Regions from separate parts of the Shinella sp. M31 genome, predicted to be linked through region 3. Evidence: riboswitches for the same ligand, from Rfam matches in the RefSeq annotation. Region 3 holds a riboswitch; each other region holds the start of a gene.

Region 1 (4,206 bases), on a different contig from region 3:
GTCGGCGGCGCGCTCGGCAGCTCGCTGGAAGCCCTGCAGCGCGCCACCGAGTTGCGTGTCACCCACACGGCAGAAATGGCGGAAAAGGTCGCCGCGCAATCGGCCGCGATGGACGGCATCCAGAAGGAGATGGCGGAATTCGAGGCGATGAAATTCGTCGATCCGCCGACGAAGCTCGGCAACCGCCGCGCCTTCAACAAGGCACTCGCCCGCGTCTATGCGAACCCCGCCCTGCCGATGCTCTGCGGGGTCGTGGTGGCGGAAGTGGATGCGGAGCGCCGCTTCTCACCCGCCCAGATCGAGGCTCTGTCCGACCATCTCGTGACCTTCTACGGCGGCCTCATCCGCCAGGCGTTCCCGACGAGCGACCTTGCAGTGCGCTTCGACGGCCTGCGCTTCGGCTTCCTGTTCAACACCGCGGATGAAGGGGAGGTGGAGCGGCTGATCGACCTCCTGCGCGCCGCCTTCCAGACGGTGGCGCTGCGCGATCCGCGCACCAGCCGCAATCTCGGCCATCTCACCCTATCGGCCGGTGTCTGCATGTCGGATCGCGCCGACAGCGCGCTCGACCTCTCCTCGGCCTGCGAACGGGCGCTCCTCGAAGCCAAGACATCCGGCGGCGACCGGATCGTCATCTACGGCCGCGGCGACGAGGTGCCGGCGGGCAAGGAATGGATGCTGTATCGGGCGTGAGAAGCAATTCCAGCAAAAGTGTGAAGCGGTTTTGCGTCCGGAATTGCGTTCAGAAAATTAAAGCGCGCTGATGATCTTGCGCAGCGCCTCGTTGCGGGCACCGAGCATCAGCACGTTCTTCATGGCGAGCTTGGGATCATCCGTGCGGAAGATCACGCCATTGCCGCGCACGTTGCGGTCGATCGCGAGACGGCCTTCATGGTCCGTCGGTGTGATGGCAACGGCGAAATACATGCGGCCGTGCTTTTTCGAAATGCCGGCGAAGAACTGCTCTTCCTCGCCGATCTCGGCAAAGAAATTGGCCATGTAGAAGGCCCATTGCACATTCTGGAAATCCGCGAAACTCGAATTGGCCACCGTGATGTGGCAATAGCCGAGATGCGGCGTTCCCGCGAGGGTGCGGTGGAAGATCAGCTTGGGGAACTGGATCGCACGGTGAAAACCGTTGATGCGGTCATGCGTGACGGAGCCAGCGCGTTCCAGCTTGCGGCCCGTGCGCTCGGCCACCTCGGCATAGGAGAGGTAGCGCTTCTCGCTCGGGCTCCAATTGTCGGGCGTGCGGTCGATGCGCCCGGTGCGCAGGAATTCCGTGTGCACGGCGGATTTTGGCGGGTTCGCGCGCTTGTAGGCGACGGCATCGTAATAGCGAAACTTCGTCTGCTGTTGCTGCACCCGCGCACTCCTGCTCGCGCGGCGCTTTGCGCGCACGCCCTGATGGCGGAAGTTTATGGAAACGGCGTTAAGCATTCCTTGCCGTTTGCCCCCTGAAACCTTGCAGGGCGGGTTCCGTGGTCGCAATATGACAAGCTGCCGTTTTAGGTATCGCCTTGCCTGTTCTCGCGCCAATGCGCGTAATTAAAAGGCATATTATATTGATATATATTGATAAATGTCGCAACTGCGATGTGTCTCCTTCATTTCTTTGTTGTCGTCAAATCATGAGGCTGTGTCGTTTTTTGACATGTCGGTCGATGATTCTTGCGGTTAGATAAAGACACTCAAGGTGTCGCCTTCTAGGGAGGGCGGAGAATTGGGAAGCCGGTTGAAATCCGGCGCTGCCCCCGCAACGGTGTTGGAGCAAAAGCGGCAAAAAGCCACTGGACGCAAGTCTGGGAAGGCGCCGCGTCGGTCGCAGGCTCAGTCCTGCATGGCCACTCCTCAGCCCGGAAACCAGCCTGGAGAAAAGATCGTGACTGGCTGCGGCGGGCGGCCGGGAAGCGTGCATGCCGGGCGTTTTCGTGCCTGGATGCCGTCTCCTCCGTGCGCCTCATCCCCCAATTGGACCTATGAGGATTGCCATGGATATCCGCAGTGACGTGCTCCGCAAGCTGAAGAACCGGCGTGAAGGCCACAGCCTCGAACAGGCCTTCTACATCGACCTCGACCACTACAAGCTCGACATGGAGACGATCTGGTATCGCGACTGGCTGTTCATCGGCCATGACTGCGAAATCCCCAAGGCCGGCAATTATTTTACCGTGCAGGTCGGCGACTATCCCGTCGTCATCACCCGCGACCGCTCGGGCACGATCCGCGCGCTGCACAATTCCTGCCGCCACCGCGGCTCGCGCGTCTGCACCCAGCAGAAGGGCACCTCGGCCAAGCTCGTCTGTCCCTATCATCAGTGGACCTACGAGCTCGACGGCTCGCTGCTCTTCGCCCGCCACATGGCCGAGGATTTCGACCGGACGCAGCACAGCCTGAAGCCGATCCATTGCGAAACCCTCGGCGGCTACATCTTCATCTGCCTTGCCGATGACGCGCCGGATTTTTCCGCCTTCCGCAGCACGGCAGAGCCCTATCTCGCCCGCCACCGTCTCGGCGAAACGAAGGTCGCCTTCGAAAGCACGATCATCGAGAAGGGCAACTGGAAGCTCGTCTGGGAAAACAACCGCGAGTGCTATCACTGCGCCGCCAACCATCCCGAACTCTGCCGCACCTACCCGGAAGCGCCGACCGCCACGGGCGTGCAGGGCGCCAAGGACGACGCTGTCATCGCCGCGCATTGGGGAAAATGCGAGGCCGCCGGCCTGCCGAGCGAGTTCCGCATGTCGCCGACCGGCCAGTTCCGCGCCGCCCGCATGCCGCTCATCCAGGAGGCCGAGAGCTACACCATGTCCGGTGCACGCGCCGTCCAGCGCCCGCTGTCGAACGATGTGCTGGAAAGCGGCATCGGCACGTTGCTGCTCTTCCATTATCCCACGACCTGGAACCACGTGCTGGCCGACCACGCCATCACCTTCCGCGTCCTGCCGCTCGGCCCTGAACTGACGCAGGTCACGACCAAATGGCTGGTCAACAAGGACGCCGTCGAGGGTGTCGATTACCGGCTCGACGAACTCACCCATGTCTGGACTGAGACCAACGACCAGGACCGCCAGATCGTCGAGGAAAACGCCTTCGGCATCCGCTCGCCGGCCTACCAGCCCGGCCCCTATTCGCCGGAGGACGAGGGGGGCGTCATGCAGTTTGTCGAATGGTATTCGAACTTCATGATCGACCGGCTGGACAGCAAGAAACCGATGTCGCGGGTGGCCTGACATGACGATTGCAAGCCATTTTCGTCATTTCGACGAACTTCATCCCTGGCATGATCGCCATAACCTGCTCGAATGCATCGCCGCGACAGTGGAGACGGCCGATGTGATGACCTTCACCTTCAGCTCCGATCAGAAGAACTGGTTCCGCTATCTGCCGGGCCAGTTCGCCACGCTGGAACTGCCGGTGTCGGAGGACGCGCCGGTCATGCGCACCTACACGCTCTCCTCGACGCCCTCGCGGCCGTTCTCCGTCGCGGTGACAGTGAAGGCGCAGAAGAACTCGATCGGCACGCGCTGGATGTTCGATCATCTGCGCCCCGGCATGAGGCTGAAGGCCTTCGGGCCGCTCGGCGACTTTTCCTTCGTGCGCTACCCTGCAGAAAAATACCTGTTCATCTCGGCGGGCTCCGGCGTCACACCGATGATGTCGATGACGCGCTGGATGGCCGATTGCGCGCCGCAATCCAACGTCGCCTTCATCTCCTGCGCCCGCAAACCCGAGGACCTGCTGTTCAAGCCGGAACTCGAATGCCTCGCCGCCCAGATGCCGAACCTCGCGCTCGGCTTCGTCGTGGAGGGGCACAATCCGCGGGACGGCTGGCACGGCTTGCGCGGCCGCATCGACGCCGCCCGCCTCTCGCTGCTCGCACCCGATTTCCGCGAGCGCACCGTCTTCTGCTGCGGTCCGGAACCCTTCATGCGCGGCGTCAAGGACATGCTCAAGGTTTGCGGCTTCGACATGAACCGCTACCACGAGGAGAGCTTCCAGCCGGCCAATGCGCCCGCCCCGGAGGCGATCGCCATCCGCGCCGGTGCCGGAGAACAGGCCGTTGACGCCAATGCCGTTTCGACCGTCACCTTCACCATGGCCGGCAAGGACGCCTCATGCCCTCCCGGGCAGACGATCCTGCAGACGGCGCGCGCCGCCGGCGTGCGCATCGGTGCGGCCTGCGAAGGGGGCCTCTGCGGCACC
Region 2 (4,206 bases), on a different contig from region 3:
GTTGAGGATGATCAGGTCGGCGGCGGTGAGCTGATCTTCGAAGAGTTCCTCGAGCGGGCTTTCGTGGTCGAGATTGTCGTCCTCGACGCGCAGCGCATCCACCTTGTCATGGTCATCGGCAAAACGGCCGGCGGCGACGGCGGCGCTGTCGACGACGGTGATGACGCCATCGACCGTGACCTGCGTCTTGATTTCCGGCCAGTTGAAGGCAGCGATCAGCGGCTGCGGCAGCGCAAGGCCCGATGTTTCGATGACGATATGGTCGGGGCGGTTTTCGCGCTCGAGCAGCTTCGTCATCGTCGGGATGAAGTCATCGGCGACGGTGCAGCAGATGCAGCCGTTGGTCAGCTCGATGATGTCGTCTTCCGTGCAGGCTTCCGCGCCGCAGCCCTTCAGCACGTCGCCATCGACGCCGAGATCGCCGAACTCGTTGATGATGAGCGCGATGCGCTTGCCGCCGGCATTCTGCAGCAGGTTGCGGATCATCGTGGTCTTGCCCGCGCCGAGAAAGCCGGTGATGACGGTGGCGGGGATCTTCTGTTGCAGCATGGCTCAACCCTTCATTTTCAGCGGCAATCCGGCCGCGATAAAATAGACTTCCGGTACGAGGGCCGCTACCTGCTGGTGCAGCCGCCCGGCATGGTCGCGAAAATCGCGCGCCATGCGGTTTTCCGGCACGATGCCCAGGCCGACTTCGTTCGATACGAAGACCAGACGACCCGGTGCGTCCTCGATGGCCGACAAAAGGCCGGCGAATTCCTTTGCGATATCCCGCTCGTCCAGCATCAGATTGGTCAGCCAGAGCGTCAGGCAATCGATGAGGACCGTTCGGTCCTCGCGCGCCACTTCCCTGATGCAGGCGGCGAGCGCAAGCGGCTCTTCGTGTGTTTCCCAGCCTTTTCCGCGATCTTCCCGGTGTTTGGCGATGCGTGCGCGCATCTCGTCGTCCCAGGCACGGCCGGTGGCGATATAATGGCGCGAAAGGCCGGTCTCGGCGACCAGCCTTTCGGCAAAAGCGGATTTTCCGGAACGTGCACCGCCCAGAACCAGGACGGCTCCGGGCGATGTCTGTTTCATGTCAGGCAGCCTTGGCGATCTTCTCGTTGGCAAAGCCGAGCGAGAGGCCGAGCACGATCCAGAAGAACAGCGTCGTGGCTAGCGCCGCGACGGCGAACTCCGCGCCGAGAACGGCCGGAACGTTGCTGGAGATATCGGAGGGCTGCGGCGCGCCATAGACCTGGGGTGCTGCAAGAAGCACGGCACCGGCGACCTTGGCGACAATGCCCGGCTTCAAAAACAGCAGATAGAGACCCGCCGCCGAAAGGGCGACCGTCGCAACCCACCAGATCTGCCTCTGCGTGAGATCGGCAGCCGGGAAGCCCGGAAGCTCCGGCGGCAGGCCGATGGCCGGCAGCATATGCACCGCAAGCCAGCCGGCAGCGCCCCACAGCGCACCGTTCGCGACGGTGATCGGATTGCCGGAAACCAGGCTGAAGCCGGCGAGCAGCAGCGCAAAGCCGGTGCCCGTGACGAGGTTGGCCAGAAGCGTGCCGGAGAAGCGGCTCATGCCGAACATGATGCCGCCGTCCTCGTGGTCCTCGCCCTCATGAGCATAGGCCACCGAGATCGGCGACAGGGCCGAAGCGACATCGAGGATCACGGCGCCGAGCGAGGAATGTTCCTGCGTCGCGGCAGCGCCATCCGTGGTCGCGGGCGTGGTGCCCTCGCCCGCCGGTGCGGCTTCGCCCTCGAACTCTTCGGCGTGCAGAATCAACGGCACGACTCGTGCCTCCTGGGCGGCTGTCATCAGCACGCCGGAGAACAGCCCGGCCACCAAAGCGGCCAGGAGATAACGAACGATCATGTCAGAAACTCCTTAGTGGCAGGGAAAGCCGTAGGAGTGACGCGTGTCGTGCGCCGTGTCGTGCAGCACGGCCGAATTCGCGAGACCGGCACCAAACACCAGGAAGGCGCCGAGCAGCAGCGCGAAAACGCCGGCAACGAGACGATCGTTTGCAGAAAGGACAACAGAAGACGTAGTAGAAACAGCCATGACAACCTCCGTGCAGGCAGCGGGGAAAATTCCCCTGGGCGGGCGATATGCCCTCATTGTCTGGCAGGTCTCCTGGCTCGCAGCGTCCGGCGCATCAGCGCCTTCGGTCCGCCCTCGCCTTCCCAGGTTTTTTGCGTCACGGAGGCGGACGATTCGTAGAAAAAGAGGCGTCCAACCCCGGCTATCGTGATGCCACCCAGTGGCTTTTCCGGCTGGTTCTTTCTTCGCGCTTTCAGGCACCATTGCCCTTCGCCGCGAAAATCCTCCCGTCCGGATGGGCGTTCCTCGCTACTCTACAGTCGCGGGGTCGGCCGTGATTGCAGCGCCCTGATTGGGTCCACCGCGTCACATTCCCATTTACTCCCCGATCCGTTTCCGGACCAAGGAACCATCCAATATCGCTGATGATTATGCTTCCCGCCCCGCGAAGTCAATCGACCGGCAGCGGCATGGCCTGTGCCAAAACCGCCGTCCGGCCGTCGCAAACTCAATAGCCGGGGATAATCACGACGCCGCCGCCATCGTTGTAATAGCCGTCGTCGCGGTAATACGGCCCGTCATAGTAGCCGTCGACGGGGCCTTCGAGCACATCGTAGTCGCGCTGCTGGTAGCGACGCTGGCGATTCTGCCGCGCCTGGCGGGTCTCGGCATATTGCGCGGCCTCGCGTAGCGCGCGGAACTGCTGGCGCGGCAGGTAACCATCGGCACGATAGCCGGATGCGCCCTGCCAAGCGGCGATCGCTGCGCGAGAGCGCGGACCGAAGACCCCGTCGGCACCGTAGGTGTTGTAGCCAAGCAGGCTCAGGTAACGCTGCGCCTGGGCACGCACGGAGCGGTCCATATAGGTCTCGCGCGGATCGACGACCGGCTCGGCCTTGCGCGCGGTATCGGCGGTTGCCGTATCCTCATCCATCTGCGTTTCCGGCTTGGCGTTCAGGGCGGCGATGCGCTTGCGGGCATCATCGACATAGCGGCCCTGGGGATACTGGTAGAGATAGTCCTTGTAGGCCTTTTCCGAACCGTCGGCGACGGCGCCCTGGAACGTCTTGTCTTCCGCCCGCTTAGCAGCCTCCGCCTCTTCGACGGCACGCGCGCGATTGTCCGTGTCCGCATCCTGAGGCGCATTTTCGCGGGCAGCCGTCGCATCTTTCGCGCTATCGGCCGGCTCCTCACTATCCGACGGCTTCCGGGCCGCGGCGGCCTCTTCGGCACGCTTTTCGGCCTCGTCGGCAAGGCGGGCGGCTTCGGCGGCCTTGGCTTCGGCATCGGCCGCCGCCTTCGCGGCTTCGGCCTTCAGGCGCTCGACTTCGGCCGCCTTCTCCTGCGCCAGCTTGCGGGCGGCAGCGGCCTCTTCCTCGATCTTCGCCTTTTCGGCGGCGGCAACCTTTTCGGCTTCGATACGCTTGGCCTCCGCCTCCTGGTGGGCAGCCGCTTCCTCTTCCGCACGCGCCTTTTCAGCTGCGGCGGCCTCTTCGGCCTTCTGGCGATCCGCCTCCGCCTTCAGCCGCGCGGCTTCCTCCGCCTTGGCTTTCTCGGCGGCGGCATCCGCTTCCGCCTTCAGGCGCTCGGCTTCGGCTGCCTGCTTTTCGGCAAGCGCGCGGGCGTCCGCTTCCTTCTGCTCGGCTTCCGCCTTGAGGCGGGCGGCTTCTTCAACCTTTGCCTTCTCGGCAGCAGCGGCTTGCGCCTTGGCCTTTTCCGCCGCAGCCTTTTCATCGGCGAGCTTGCGGGCGGCGGCGGCTTCCTCGGCCTGCTTGGCCTCGGCTTCCGCCTTCAGGCGCGCAGCCTCCTGCTCCGCCTTAGCCTTTTCCGCCTCGGCAGCCTTCTGCGCCTCTTCCTCGGCCTTCTTCGCCTCGGCGGCTTTCACGGCCTCTTCTTCGGCTTTCTTGGCCTCGGCGGCCTTTTGAGCCTCGTCTGCGGCCTTCTTCGCTTCGGCAGCCTTGCGGGCTTCCTCTTCGGCCTTGGCCTTTCCGGCCTCGGCGGCCTTCTGCGCCTCGTCTGCCTGCTTGGCTTCGGCCACCTTCTTCGCCTCTTCCGCCTTCGCCTTTTCGGCGGCCGCGGCTTCCTCGGCCTTGGCCTTGGCTTCCGCCTCGGCGGTCACGCTCTTAGCGGGCTTCTCCTTGGCGGCGGCTTGCAATTCGGCAATGCGCAGGCGG
Region 3 (4,206 bases):
GCAGGCGGCAGACACGATCATCGCCATGAAGCCCGACGTGGCGGCCTTCACCTATGACGAACGCCCGATGGTGCAGGCGGGCGACGTCGCCGCCGGTCATGCCTTCGTCGGCGCGATGGTGGATATCTTCGCCAATGAGAAGGACCTGGGCTACGTGATCCCCGAAGAGGGGGCGACCATGTACCAGGAGGACATCTGCGTACTGAAGACCGCGCCGAACAAGGACAACGCGATTAAGTTCCTGCAGTTCTACACGCGCCCGGAAATCGTCGCCCTTAACGTCTCGCAGCAGACCAACGGCACCGCCAATGTGCCGGCGCGGGAATTGACCACGGAAAAGATCAGGAATAGCAAGGAAATCAACCCGCCAGCCGAGACGATGGCGCGTCTCCAGATATTCGAGGATCTGGGCCCGGCTTTGCGTCAGGTGGACCGTGTCTGGACGCGGGTCAAGACGGCCCAATGAGCCCGGCGTGAGTGCGGTTGATACCCGCCCGTCTTTGGACGGGCGGGATTTCGAGGAGAGGGGCGACGTGTCGAAACGCATTCTGAAGCTCGTTCAGTCCGACGACCTCAGGCGGTCCAAATCCGACAAGCTGATCGCCCACTATATCGAGCGCAACCTTTCCGAACTGCCGTTCGAGACGGCGCGCTCCATCGCCCAGCGTCTCGAACTTTCCCCCATGACCATCGGCCGCTATCTGCGCCGTATGGGCTTCGACGGGCTCGACGAGTTGAAGAGCGAGCTGCGCCGCGGCAGTTCCAACCCCGCCTGGCAAGTGAAAGGGCAGGTCGGACGCCTGGAGCAGGACCGCAAGGACGGCAAGCTGCTCGCCGGCCTCATCCAGCAGCAGATCGACAATCTCGGCCAGATCTATGCCCTCACCACCGCGCCGGAATGGCAGCAGACGATCGACGCGCTGATCGGCGCGACGGAGGTCTATGTCGCCGCCTATCAGAACGTGCGCGGCATCGCGCAATATTTCGCAAGCCAGCTTTCCTATACGCGCCCGCGCGTGCAGTTCGTCGATGGCGTGAACGGCACCTATGCCGAAGTGCTCGACGGCTCCGTCGAGGGGCGGCTGCTTTTCCTGCACGACGTGCGCCGCTTTGCCGCCAAGGCCCGGCCGCTCGCGCTGGAGGCCCGGCGTGCCGGCGTAAAGGTCGTGCTGCTGACCGATGAATTCTGCCCCTGGGGTCCTGAAGTCTCCGATATCTGTCTCATCGTGCCCGGCTCGCACGGGCCGCTGTGGGATGGTGCCGCGACCATGACGGCGGTGATGGATCTGATGCTCAGCAACGTCATCGTCGAAATGGGCGACGAGGTGAGCGAGCGCGTCGACCGGCTGACGCACCTTCAGGACGTCTTCGGGGATTTCGAAAGCTGATTGTCACCGTCATCTTGACGCCACCGAACGGTGCGGATTAAGGATGGGACGACGGTTCCCCGAAGGATGACTCCCAGGGGATTAATAGGGAACACGGTGCGGACGACCCAACAGGGACCCATTCCGTGGCTGCCCCCGCAACTGTAGGCGGATTGCCGCCTGTCCTCGTGACGCGTTTGGCGTCATGCCACTGCGCATTTCGCGCGGGAAGGCAGACAGGCAGCAGATATCCGTGAGCCAGGAGACCTGCCGTCAGAGCCGAGAGTGCTGCTTGTCGCGCACTCGAGAATCCAAGTCACGGGCGGGGAAGCCCGGAACAGGAGACGCCATGACGAGCCCGACTGCCGCCCGCGGCAGACCTCCCTTCGTTTTCTCCCGACCGCATTCGGTGCGCCCTTCGTGGTCCATTGGCTGAGCCCGCACGCCTTCACTCTCCGGGAGAAATCCATGACCCTATTTGCCGCGGCCCTGCGTGCCGCATCCCTCGTTTCCGCCCTTGCCGGCGCAGTGACCCTCATCGCTTCCGGCACGGCCCAGGCCGCCGCGACGCAGTATCCGCTTACGCTGCAAAACTGCGGCCGACCGGTCACCTTCCAGAAGGCGCCGACGAAGACCGTCTCGATCGGCCAGAGTTCGACCGAAATCCTCTACATGCTCGGCCTCGCCGACAAGGTGGTGGGCACCGCACTTTGGGTCGGCCCGGTCCTCAAGGGCTATGAGGACGTCAATGTGAAGATCGATCGTCTCGCCGACAACGAGCCGAGCTTCGAAAGCGTGCTCGCCAAGAAGCCGGATATCGTCACGGTGCAGTTCCAGTGGCAGGTCGGCCCGGAAGGTGTCGTCGCCAAGCCCGAGCAGTTCGAGGAACTCGGCATTCCCGTCTATACCTCGCCGGCCGATTGCGTCGGCAAGGAGAACAGCGCGGCCAGCGACGGCGTGCGCCACCAGGTCTTCACCATGGAGCTGGTTTATCAGGAGATCCGCGAGATGGCGCAGATCTACGATATCCAGGACAAGGGCGAAGAGGTCGTTGCCGCGCTGAAGGCGCGTGAGGAGGCTGCCCGCGCCAAGGTCGCCGCCGCCAAGGACAAGCTCTCCGCCGTCTTCTGGTTCTCCAGCGCTGCCGATGCCGATCCCTATGTCGCCGGCAAGAACGGCGCGCCGGGTTACATCATGTCGGCGCTCGGCATCGAAAACATCATCAAGACCGAGGACGAATGGCCGACGGTCGGCTGGGAGACCATCGCCAAGGCCGCACCGACCATGATCGTCGCCGGCTCGATGGAGCGCCGCCGCTATCCGCTCGACAGCCTCGAGGCGAAGCTCGACTTCCTGAAGACCGATCCGGTCGCGGGCCTCATGCCGGCGGTGAAGAGCAACCATGTCTTCGACATGGACGCCCAGGCGATGAACCCGACGATCCGAACCATCGAGGGCATCGAGCGTCTGGCCGATGCAATCGAAAAGGCTGGTCTCGCCAAGTGATCTCCGATCGCCCCATCGTGCTTCGGACGGGCGCCGTTTTCACGGCGCTCCTCCTCCTGCTGTTGGCGCTCGGCGTCGGGGCCGCCGTCGGCGAGACGGCGATCCCGCTCGACGTGGTGGCGAAGACGGTGGCAAACCGGCTCTGGCATGCCGGCTACCCGCTGGAGCCGATCGACGAAGGCATCATCTGGAACTACCGGCTGAGCCGGGCGATGGTCGCGGCTTGCTGCGGTTCGGCGCTGGCACTCTGCGGCGTCATCCTGCAATCGCTGCTGCGCAATGCGCTGGCCGATCCCTACATCCTCGGCATTTCCGCCGGCGCCTCGACCGGTGCCGTCAGCGTGGCGATCCTCGGCATCGGCGCCGGTGCCCTGACGCTGCCGGCCGGCGCCTTCCTCGGCGCGCTCGTCGCCTTCGGCCTTGTCAGCGCGCTCGCCTTGCGCGCCGGGCGCGGCACGAGCGCGATCATTCTCGCCGGCATTGCCGGCTCGCAGCTCTTCAATGCGCTCACGTCCTTCATCGTCACCAAGGCGGCGAGTGCGGAGCAGGCGCGCGGCATCATGTTCTGGCTGCTCGGCAATCTCTCCGGCGTGCGCTGGCCGGATGTGTGGCTCGCGCTGCCGGCGGCGATCCTCGGCCTTCTCGTCTGCCTGTGGCATGCCCGTGCGCTCGATGCTTTCACCTTCGGCACAGAATCGGCCGCCTCGCTCGGCATTCCCGTGCGCCGGGTCTATGTCGTGCTGATCGCCATTTCCGCGCTGATGACGGCGACCATGGTCTCCATCGTCGGCTCGATCGGCTTTGTCGGCCTCGTCATTCCCCATGCCGCGCGCATGGTCGTCGGCGTGCGGCACGGCCTGCTTCTGCCGGCCTCGGCGCTGATCGGCGCCATCTTCATGATCGCGGCGGACGTGCTGTCGCGTGTCATCATTCCCGGCCAGGTCCTGCCCATCGGCGTCATCACAGCGCTGTTCGGCGCGCCGGCCTTCGCGCTCATCCTCAGCCAGAGGAGATCGGCCCTGTGACGTTGTCCGCCAAAAACCTGCACTGGTCGGCCGGTGGCGCGACCATCCTGTCGGATGTCTCGCTCGACGTGCGCCCCGGCGAATTCCTCGGCATCATCGGCCCGAACGGCTCGGGCAAGACGAGCCTGATGTCGCTGATGTCAGGCATTCGCAAGCCGCAGGCCGGTGCCGTCCTGCTCGACGGCAGGCCGCTTTCGGATCATGGCCGCCAGGCCGTTGCCCGGCGCATCGCCTTTGTCGAGCAGCAGGCGGAAACCACCGAGCGCATCACCGCGCGCCAGGCCGTCGAACTCGGCCGCACACCCTAT
Region 4 (4,206 bases), on a different contig from region 3:
GCCCGCCGCACCCTTGAAGCGCTCTGCGATATCGAGCAGGCGCTCGGTCGCGGTGCCGCCGGCCTTCGGCACGCGGTTCAGCACCACGTCCTCGCAGGCTTCGCGCAGGTCCGCCTCGATCGTGTCGTAGACCGCCAGCTGGCCGGCATTGACGATGCCCATGTCCATGCCAGCCTGGATGGCGTGGTAGAGGAAGACGGCGTGCATCGCCTCGCGCACCGGTTCGTTGCCGCGGAAGGAGAAGGACAGGTTGGAGACGCCGCCCGAGATATGGGCATGTGGCAGGGTCGCGGTGATCTCGGCCGTCGCCTCGATGAAGTCGACGCCGTAATTGTCGTGCTCCTCGATACCGGTCGCCACGGCGAAGATGTTCGGGTCGAAGACGATATCCTCGGGCGCAAGGCCGGCGACCTCGGTCAAGAGCGTGTAGGCGCGGGTGCAGATTTCCACCTTGCGCGCCTTGGTGTCGGCCTGGCCTGTCTCGTCGAAGGCCATGACGACGACGGCGGCCCCATAGGCGCGCACCAGCTTTGCATGGTGCAGGAAGGCCTCTTCGCCTTCTTTCAGCGAGATGGAATTGACCAGCGGCTTGCCCTGCACACATTTCAGGCCGGCCTCGATCACCTCCCATTTGGACGAGTCGATCATCACGGGAACGCGGGCGATGTCGGGCTCGGCGGCGATGAGGTTGAGATATTCGACCATCGCCTTGCCGGAATCGATCAGGCCCTCGTCCATGTTGATGTCGATGATCTGCGCGCCGTTCGCCACCTGGTCGCGGGCGACGTCGAGGGCGGCGGCATAGTCGCCCGCCGTGATCAGCTTGCGGAATTTCGCCGAGCCGGTGACGTTGGTGCGTTCGCCGACATTCACGAAGGGAATGGCCTCCGTCAGCGTGAAGGGTTCGAGACCGGAGAGGCGCATGTGGCGCGGGATATCGGGGATGGCGCGCGGCTTGTGGCGCGACGCGGCCTCGGCGATGGCGCGGATATGGTCGGGCGTCGAGCCGCAGCAGCCGCCGACGACGTTGACCAGGCCGTCGCGCATAAAACCTTCGATCTGGGCGGCCATCTCGTCCGGCGTCTCGTCATACTGGCCGAAGGCATTCGGCAGGCCGGCATTGGGATAGGCGCAGACGAAGGTCTGGGCGACGGCGGAAATTTCCGCGAGATGGGCGCGCATGGCATTGGCGCCGAGCGCGCAGTTGAGGCCGATGGAGAAGGGATCGGCATGCCGGACCGAATTCCAGAAGGCCTCCGGCGTCTGGCCGGACAGGGTGCGGCCGGAGAGATCGGTGATGGTGCCGGAGATCATGACGGGCAGATCGATGCCCTTTTCCTCGAAGACCTCGCGCGTCGCGAAGATCGCCGCCTTGGCGTTCAGCGTGTCGAAGATCGTCTCGATCAGGATGATGTCGGCGCCGCCGTCGATGAGGCCGCGCAGCTGCTCGGCATAAGCGATACGGAGATCGTCGAAGCTGACGGCGCGATAGCCGGGATTGTTGACGTCGGGCGAGATGGAGGCGGTGCGGTTGGTCGGGCCGAGCGCGCCGGCGACGAAGCGGCGCTTGCCGTCCTTCTGCTCGGCGCGCAGGCCGGCGCGACGGGCAAGGCGGGCACCGTCGCGGTTCAGCTCATAGACCATGTCCTCCATGCCGTAATCGGCCTGGGCGATGGTGGTGGAGGAGAAGGTGTTGGTCTCGAGGATGTCGGCGCCGGCGAGCGCGTAGCGATAATGGATGTCCTCGATCGCGCCGGGCTGGGTCAGCGTCAGGAGGTCGTTGTTGCCCTGCTGGTGGCAGGCGCAATCGCCGAAGCGGTCGCCGCGGAAATCGTCCTCGACCAGCTTCAGCGTCTGGATTTCCGTGCCCATGGCGCCGTCGAGCACGAGGATTCTTTCACGGGCCGCGTTTTCGAGGGCGGCGCGGATTGCGCGACCGTCCCGCTTCGGCTGTTTTGGGCCGAACAGATCGTCCAGGTAGGAAACGGCCATGGGAAAACCCTCCGGTGCAGGCAAGACTACACCGGAGTTCACATAAAGATATCTTTATGTCAATATGTCTTTATGCGAGTGACCTAGTGCATCGGTCCATCCGCCCCGGCAAGCGAGGCGAACATCGCCTTGAGACGGATGATATCGGGATCGGCACTTCGGCAACGGGCAAGCTTGTCCACCTCCTTCAGCGCCTCGACCGCGAGGTCGGCGCCGCGTGGCTGCCAGAGCAGCCAGGAGATGAAGACGGATTCCGGCTTGCCGGTGCCGGATGGCTTGAGTTCGGTGAATTGAAACATTTTTTCCCCAATCGAAAATTGGGGGATGACCGGACGCACGCTCATGGATTTCACCCGAAGGTGACAACAAGCGCACCCTTGGGACACCCCGCCCATGGACGTTACAGACGTGTCAGGGCAGGTCTCCTGGCTTGCGGGTCATTGCCTTTGTCTCGCCTTCCCGGTGGTTCACACCAGTGGCATGGAGCGACATCGGCTCGCCGTTCACAGTTGCGGGGGCAGCGCCGGTCTTGATCCTCGTTGGAGCATCGCACCGGCTTCCCTCTTAGCCTCCGAGCCGTTTGCGACTCGGAAGACCCTGACGGCCGGAGACTGGCTTGGTGCGGCGGGCAAGTCAAGGATACGAGGACACAATGCACAGGCCTGGAACTTTTTTCACCGCGGCGCATTTGAACCTTCGCCTGCCTCCTGCCCCTCGCTCGTCCCGCGGCGAGGGCGTGATTCACCAAAACCGCAGATGAGGGCCGATGCCGAGCCATCCCGACACGCTCAGATGTTGCAAGTCTCTGTCCTTACGGCTAAAAAATGCCGTTTTCATGCACCACGCGGCCAGGATGCCAATCAGCGTGTCGCCTGAGCCATGTTTCCACCATTCGCGCCGCCAGGGCGCCGTATGGTGTCATGGCTGATCGCGGCACAGAGACGAAACCTGCCCGCAAAAAACCTTCCGGCGCACAGGCCTTTTCCGGATGGTTCAACATGGCCGGATCCAGATTAAGAAATATGTCCCTTCACAATACGCCGCACGCCGCCCGCGACGCAGACGCCAAGCAGATCGACTATAACGATTCGATCCGCGCCACTTATCTGACGCTGGAGGAGCTGGCCGATTGCGGAGCGGCTCTGGCGCGCGACAAGACAGCGCCGCTGCCCGGTTTCCGGCCTTTTGAATTCCGCGCCAGGCACAAGGAAAACGAGAAGGAAATCTTCCGCGTCTATCAGGCGACAGCCAAGGACGTGGAATCGGGCGCGCAGATCACACCCGCCGCCGAATGGCTGCTCGACAATTATTACGTCATCGAAGAGGCCATCCAGGAGGTCCGCCGCGACTTCCCGCGCCGTTTCTATCGCCAGCTTCCGACCGTCGAGATCGACGGGCAGCCGGTGCCGCGCACGCTGGTGCTGGCCTGGCTCTACGTCGCCCATACCCAGAGCAACATCTCGCAGGAAAGCCTGACAGCCTTCGTACAGGGTTTCCAGAAGATCGATGCTCTGAAGATCGGCGAACTCTGGGCGCTGCCGTCGTTCATCCGCTTCGTGCTGCTCGAAAACCTGCGCCGCATTTCCAGCCGCGTCGAGCGCTCGCGCAAGATGCGCATCAAGGCGAACGAGGTGGCCGACGAACTGGTCCGTCTCAACGATCCGGAAAAGGCCATCGCGCATCTGCGCACCATGGAAAGCTTCGCCGAGGACAACACCTTCGTCACCCAGCTGCTCTACCGGCTGCGCGACGGCCTGCAGGCCTCGGGCGCCGTCATCCAATGGCTGGAACGCAGGATCGAAAGCCGCGGCAGCGACCTTGAAGAGTTGATCGTCTCGGAAAACAACCGCCTGTCCTCCGGCAACGCTACGATGAGCTCGCTCATCAAGAGCCTGCGTACCGTCGACGACACGGAATGGCCGGTCTGGTTCGAGAGCGTCAGCCGCCTCGACGAGGCGCTGCGCCAGGGCTCGGACTATTCCGATCTCGACTTCGGCTCGCGCAACAAATACCGCAATACGATCGAGCGCTATGCCCGTCGCTCGGGCAAAACGGAGCTGGAGGTTACCGAGACGGCACTTGCCATGACGGCGGAGGATGCCGCCGCCCATGTCGAGGATCTCGATTACGAGGCCAATGTCGCCGCCTTCCTCGTCGGCAAAAAGCGAAAGCTGCTCGAAAAACGCATCGGCTATCGCCCCTCGCTCGTCCAGC

What was found. Region 3 has a riboswitch for cobalamin ahead of ACOZKU_RS11085 (ABC transporter substrate-binding protein). Riboswitches for the same ligand answer to the same signal wherever they lie in the genome.
Region 1: another riboswitch for cobalamin. It lies ahead of ACOZKU_RS08360 (aromatic ring-hydroxylating oxygenase subunit alpha); the one in region 3 lies ahead of ACOZKU_RS11085 (ABC transporter substrate-binding protein).
Region 2: another riboswitch for cobalamin. It lies ahead of ACOZKU_RS06200 (CbtB domain-containing protein); the one in region 3 lies ahead of ACOZKU_RS11085 (ABC transporter substrate-binding protein).
Region 4: another riboswitch for cobalamin. It lies ahead of ACOZKU_RS20750 (hypothetical protein); the one in region 3 lies ahead of ACOZKU_RS11085 (ABC transporter substrate-binding protein).

The regions. Positions count from the first base shown of each region.
Region 1 covers NZ_JBLZPH010000054.1:3,579-7,784, reverse strand. Annotated here, with positions in the region: gene ACOZKU_RS08370 (diguanylate cyclase domain-containing protein) at 1-693, shown strand, start outside; gene ACOZKU_RS08365 (DUF6656 family protein) at 751-1,365, opposite strand; cobalamin riboswitch at 1,678-1,886, shown strand; gene ACOZKU_RS08360 (aromatic ring-hydroxylating oxygenase subunit alpha) at 1,992-3,233, shown strand; gene ACOZKU_RS08355 (2Fe-2S iron-sulfur cluster-binding protein) at 3,235-4,206, shown strand, end outside.
Region 2 covers NZ_JBLZPH010000042.1:22,852-27,057, reverse strand. Annotated here, with positions in the region: gene cobW (cobalamin biosynthesis protein CobW) at 1-549, opposite strand, end outside; gene cobU (bifunctional adenosylcobinamide kinase/adenosylcobinamide-phosphate guanylyltransferase) at 553-1,077, opposite strand; gene ACOZKU_RS06205 (CbtA family protein) at 1,079-1,864, opposite strand; gene ACOZKU_RS06200 (CbtB domain-containing protein) at 1,877-2,053, opposite strand; cobalamin riboswitch at 2,099-2,461, opposite strand; gene ACOZKU_RS06195 (peptidoglycan-binding domain-containing protein) at 2,541-4,206, opposite strand, start outside.
Region 3 covers NZ_JBLZPH010000072.1:8,666-12,871, reverse strand. Annotated here, with positions in the region: gene ACOZKU_RS11095 (polyamine ABC transporter substrate-binding protein) at 1-466, shown strand, start outside; gene ACOZKU_RS11090 (MurR/RpiR family transcriptional regulator) at 534-1,388, shown strand; cobalamin riboswitch at 1,424-1,656, shown strand; gene ACOZKU_RS11085 (ABC transporter substrate-binding protein) at 1,836-2,873, shown strand; gene ACOZKU_RS11080 (FecCD family ABC transporter permease) at 2,888-3,898, shown strand; gene ACOZKU_RS11075 (ABC transporter ATP-binding protein) at 3,895-4,206, shown strand, end outside.
Region 4 covers NZ_JBLZPH010000131.1:19,404-23,609, forward strand. Annotated here, with positions in the region: gene metH (methionine synthase) at 1-1,992, opposite strand, end outside; gene ACOZKU_RS20750 (hypothetical protein) at 2,076-2,291, opposite strand; cobalamin riboswitch at 2,391-2,607, opposite strand; gene ACOZKU_RS20755 (hypothetical protein) at 2,810-2,992, opposite strand; gene ACOZKU_RS20760 (GH36-type glycosyl hydrolase domain-containing protein) at 3,015-4,206, shown strand, end outside.